DNA from 2 places in the Streptomyces sp. NPDC006134 genome. Region 2 is predicted to be linked to the other one. Evidence: riboswitches for the same ligand, from Rfam matches in the RefSeq annotation. Region 2 holds a riboswitch; the other holds the start of a gene.
What was found. Region 2 has a riboswitch for S-adenosylmethionine ahead of thrC (threonine synthase). Riboswitches for the same ligand answer to the same signal wherever they lie in the genome.
Positions count from the first base shown of each region.

Region 1: another riboswitch for S-adenosylmethionine. It lies ahead of ABZ340_RS13260 (aminotransferase class V-fold PLP-dependent enzyme); the one in region 2 lies ahead of thrC (threonine synthase).

Region 1 is NZ_JBEXTV010000016.1:82,479-84,865, reverse strand. Features, by position in the region: gene ABZ340_RS13260 (aminotransferase class V-fold PLP-dependent enzyme) at 1-1,047, opposite strand, end outside; SAM riboswitch class IV at 1,242-1,358, opposite strand; gene trpD (anthranilate phosphoribosyltransferase) at 1,438-2,387, opposite strand, start outside.
Region 2 is NZ_JBEXTV010000002.1:102,591-104,977, reverse strand. Features, by position in the region: gene thrC (threonine synthase) at 1-1,133, opposite strand, end outside; SAM riboswitch class I at 1,152-1,293, opposite strand; gene ABZ340_RS01805 (glucosyl-3-phosphoglycerate synthase) at 1,570-2,387, shown strand, end outside.

The DNA of each region.
Region 1 (2,387 bases), on a different contig from region 2:
GACGAAGGAGAGCACGCCGACGCGCGGGGCGTCGTCCCCGAACAGGGACAGCACCCTGACCTCGGGCACCTCGGCCAGCCCGTCCCGCACCTTGCCGATCAGGTACCGCTCGCGGGCGACCAGGTCCTCGAACCCGGCCTCGGTGAGGGCCTTGCAGGCGGAGGCGATGGCGTAGGCGCCGATGACGTTGGGCGACCCGGCCTCGTGGCGGGCGGCGCTGTCGTGCCACTCGACGTCCACTCCCCCGTCGGCGCGGCGGGTGACCTTGCGGCTGGCGCCGCCGCCCGCGAGGTAGGGCTCGGCCTCGCGCAGCCAGTCGGCGCGGCCGGCCAGCACCCCGGAGCCGAAGGGGGCGTACAGCTTGTGCCCGGAGAAGGCGACCCAGTCGACGTCGAGGTCGCGGACGCTCACCGGGTGGTGCGGGGCGAGCTGGGCGGCGTCCAGCACGATCCGGGCGCCGTGCGCGTGCGCGGCGGCGGCCAGCTCCCGCACCGGCCACAGCTCGCCGGTGACGTTGGAGGCACCGGTGACGCAGACCAGGGCCGGGCCGTAGGGATCGCGGTCGGCCAGCGCTCGTTCCAGGGTCTCGACGGCCTGGCGGGGGGTGCGCGGGGCGTCGAGGTAGGTGACGTCCGCGTTGCGCCAGGGCAGCAGGGAGGCGTGGTGCTCGGTCTCGAAGACGAAGACCCGGCAGCCGGCCGGGAGCGCGGCGGCGAGCAGGTTGAGGGAGTCGGTGGTGGACCGCGTGAACACCACCTGGTCGGCGTCCCGGCAGTCCAGGAACCCGGCGACGGTCCTGCGGGCGTTCTCGAACAGGTCGGTCGACAGCTGCGAGAGGTACCCGGCACCGCGGTGCACGCTGCCGTAGTAGGGGGCGTACGCCGCCACGTCGTCCCAGACCCGCTGGAGCGCCGGGGCGCTGGCGGCGTAGTCGAGCGCGGCGTAGGCGACCTCGCCGCCGGTGACGAGCGGCACGGTGACATCCCGGCCCAGAACGGGCAGCGGGGCACAGACGGACGGGGCGGCGGCAGCGGTGGAGACGGACATGGGGATACTCCCGTACAGGCAGGCGCGCCTCACCACGCGAGCGCGTACGGCTCCGGCGTGGGAGAAGGCGAGAGAAAAGTGAAAGGGGTGTGCGGAGGCGGGGCTCTGCGGCCCTAGCGCATTCGCTTGCTCACGGAAGGCTCCCTCGAACGACCAGGACCCCTGGCCCCACGCCCACTCGGAAGCGTGTGAGGGGTCCGCGCTTGCCGCAGACCCTGCTGTCTGCGGCCTGGTCTTCACCCGGGGCACCCCGCCACGGACGGAGGGTTGCCGGACAGCCGGCCGGGGCCGAATGGCTGTCGCTCATGACCTGGACAGGAACGTACGGGAAAAGATCGACGTCCCGCAACCCCTGTCCGGATCGCGGGACGTACGACGTGCCTGCCGCGGTTACGCGTTGCTGGCGGCCACCCAGAGTTCCAGGGCCCGGCGGGCCGCGCCGGAGTCGATCGACTCGGCCGCCTTCTCCATCCCGGCCCGGAGCTGCTCCGTCAGGGGCGCCTCGCCGGGCGCCAGCGCCACCAGGGCGGCGGCCGCGTTGAGCAGCACCGCGTCCCGCACCGGTCCGCGCTCGCCGTTGAGCAGGCGCCGGGCCACGTCGGCGTTGTAGGAGGCGTCGGCGCCGCGCAGCGCCTCCACCGGGACCAGCTCGATGCCGACGTCCCGGGGGTCGAAGGTCTCCTCGGTGACCTTGCCGTCCCGGACGACCCACACGCGGGACGTGGCGGTCGTGGTCAGCTCGTCGAGGCCGTCGTCGCCGCGGAAGACCAGCGAGGAGTGGCCGCGTCCGGCGAAGACGCCGGCGATGATCGGCGCCATCCGGGCGTCGGCCACCCCGATCGCCTGCGCCCTGACCTTGGCCGGGTTGGTCAGCGGACCGAGGAAGTTGAACACCGTCCGGATGCCCAGCTGGCCCCGCGCCGCCGCCACGTGGCGCAGCGCCGGATGGAACTTCACGGCGAAGCAGAAGGTGATCCCGGCCTCCTCCGCGACCTCCGCCACCCGCCGCGGCGTCAGCTCCAGATTGACGCCGAGCTTCTCCAGGACGTCCGAGGCGCCCGACGCCGACGACGCGGCCCGGTTGCCGTGCTTGACGACCTTCGCGCCCGTCCCGGCGACCACGATCGCCGACATGGTGGAGATGTTGACGGTCTTGGCGCCGTCGCCGCCGGTGCCGACGATGTCGACCGTCTCCCCCGGCACCTCGATCACCTTGGCGTGGTCGTACATCGTGCGGACCAGGCCGGAGATCTCCTCCACGGTCTCGCCCTTGGACCGCAGCGCCACCGCGAACCCGGCGATCTGCGCGTCGGTCGCCTCGCCGCGCATGATGACGTCCA
Region 2 (2,387 bases):
TTGCGCGTCACGCCCACGGTCACACCGCCGGCGGTCTCGGCGAAGATGCCCTCGGTCCGGGCGAGCAGCCTGATCGCGTCCACGACCTGCTCGTCGGTGACGTCCTCCACCGCGCCGCCCGTGCGGCGCGCGATGTCGAGGACGTACGGGCCGTCGGCCGGGTTGCCGATGGCGAGGGACTTGGCGATGGTGTTCGGCTTCTGCGGGCGCACCACGTCGTGGCCGGCCTTGAAGGCGGTGGACACCGGGGAGCAGCCCTCGGCCTGCGCGCCGAAGATCTTGTACGGCCGGTCCTCGACCAGCCCGAGCTCGATCAGCTCCCGCAGCCCCTTGTCGATCTTCGTGAGCTGGGAGCCGGAGGCGATCGGGACGACGATCTGGTCGGGCAGCTTCCAGCCGAGCTGCTCGCAGATCTCGTACGCGAGGGTCTTGGAGCCTTCCGCGTAGTACGGGCGGAGGTTGACGTTGACGAAGCCCCAGCCCTCGCCGGCCGGGTCGCCGATCAGCTCCGAGCAGAAGCGGTTCACGTCGTCGTAGTTGCCCTCGATGCCGACGAGCTCGCCGCCGTAGACGGCGGCCATGACGACCTTGCCCTGCTCCAGGTCGTGCGGGATGAACACGCAGGAGCGGAAGCCGGCGCGGGCGGCGGCGGCGCCGACGGCGCCGGCCAGGTTGCCGGTGGAGGAGCAGGACAGCGTCGTGAAGCCGAAGGCGCGGGCGGCCTCCAGGGCCTGGGCGACGACGCGGTCCTTGAAGGAGTGGGTCGGGTTGCCGGAGTCGTCCTTGACGTACAGGCCGCCGGTGACGCCGAGTTCGCGGGCGAGGTGGTCGGCCTTGACGAGCTTGGTCCAGCCCGGGTTCAGGTTCGGCTTGTCCGCGACATCGGCCGGGACGGGCAGCAGGGGGGCGTAACGCCAGATGTTCGCGGGACCCGCTTCGATGCGCTTGCGGAGCTCTTCGGCGTCGTAGCCCGAGAAGTCGTAGGCGATCTCCAGCGGGCCGAAACACTCCTCGCAGGCGAAGACCGGGCCGAGCGGGACGCGGTGGCCGCACTCCCGGCAGGAAAGCGCCGCGGCAGGACCGAGATCGACGGAGGTGGGGGTGGGGGTGCTTGCGACAGTCTGCACAGCCATGTGAGGCGAGGCCCTTTCTCCTCATCTTCCTCGCAGCGCACCTCGCCGCGAGACGGATTTGGCACCTTCCCTAGCCGGGAGCCTCGCTCCTGAACGAGAACCGACTGGAGGGTTGCCGGGGCTTCATCGGGCCGTGTCCCTCTGCCCCTCTGGATGAGCTGTATTCGGTTGTGTGAACGTGCGCGAACACGGACGGACAGGGGGGCGACCCCCGACATGCAATGGTCATCCGTGTTGTTCAAGACTGTAACCGAAGGCCAGGACAGTTGAGATAGTCGTCCGAACCGCGAGATGGATCACACCGGACCGCCGGGAGAACCGGTCCCTCGGGGAACCGGACCGCCGGGAGGACCGGATCGCCGGGAGAACCGGATAGCCGGGAGAACCGGATAGCCGGGAGAACCGGATCGCAGAGAGAGCGAAGGAGCCGCCGACCGTGCTGGAAGAAGTCGAGCGCTGGCTGAGGACACGCTCCTGGTCCCTGTCCGACCGCCCGCTCCAGCAGATCCTGGCCGCCAAGCGCGCCACGGGGCAGTCGGTCAGCGTCGTGCTCCCCGCCCTCGACGAGGAGGAGACCGTCGGCGACATCGTCGCCGCCATCCGCCACGACCTGATGGTGCGGGCCCCGCTCGTCGACGAACTCGTCGTGGTCGACTCCGGCTCCACCGACCGCACCGCCGAGGTGGCCGCCGCGGCGGGCGCGCGCGTGGTGCACCGCGACGAGATCCTCCCGCGCCTCCCGGCCGTGCCCGGCAAGGGCGAGGTGCTGTGGCGCTCGCTGCTGGCCACCGGCGGTGACCTCGTCTGCTTCGTCGACGCCGATCTGCGCGAGTTCTCCTCCGACTTCGTCACCGGCATCGTCGGCCCGCTGCTCACCGACCCGGACGTGCACCTCGTCAAGGCCATGTACGACCGTCCGCTGGGCGGCGCGGCCGGGCAGGGCGGCCGGGTCACCGAGCTGATGGCGCGCCCGCTGCTGAACATGCACTGGCCGCAGCTGGCCGGGTTCGTGCAGCCGCTGGGCGGCGAGTACGCGGCCCGCCGCTCCCTGCTGGAGCAGCTTCCCTTCCCCGTCGGCTACGGCGTGGAGCTCGGCATGCTCGTCGACGCCCTGCACCTGGTGGGCCTGGACGCCCTCGCCCAGGTCGACGTGGGCGTGCGCAAGCACCGCCACCAGGATGGCCAGGCGCTGGGCCGGATGGCCGCCGCCATCTACCGCACCGCCCAGCTCCGCCTGGCCCGCGGCCATCTGGT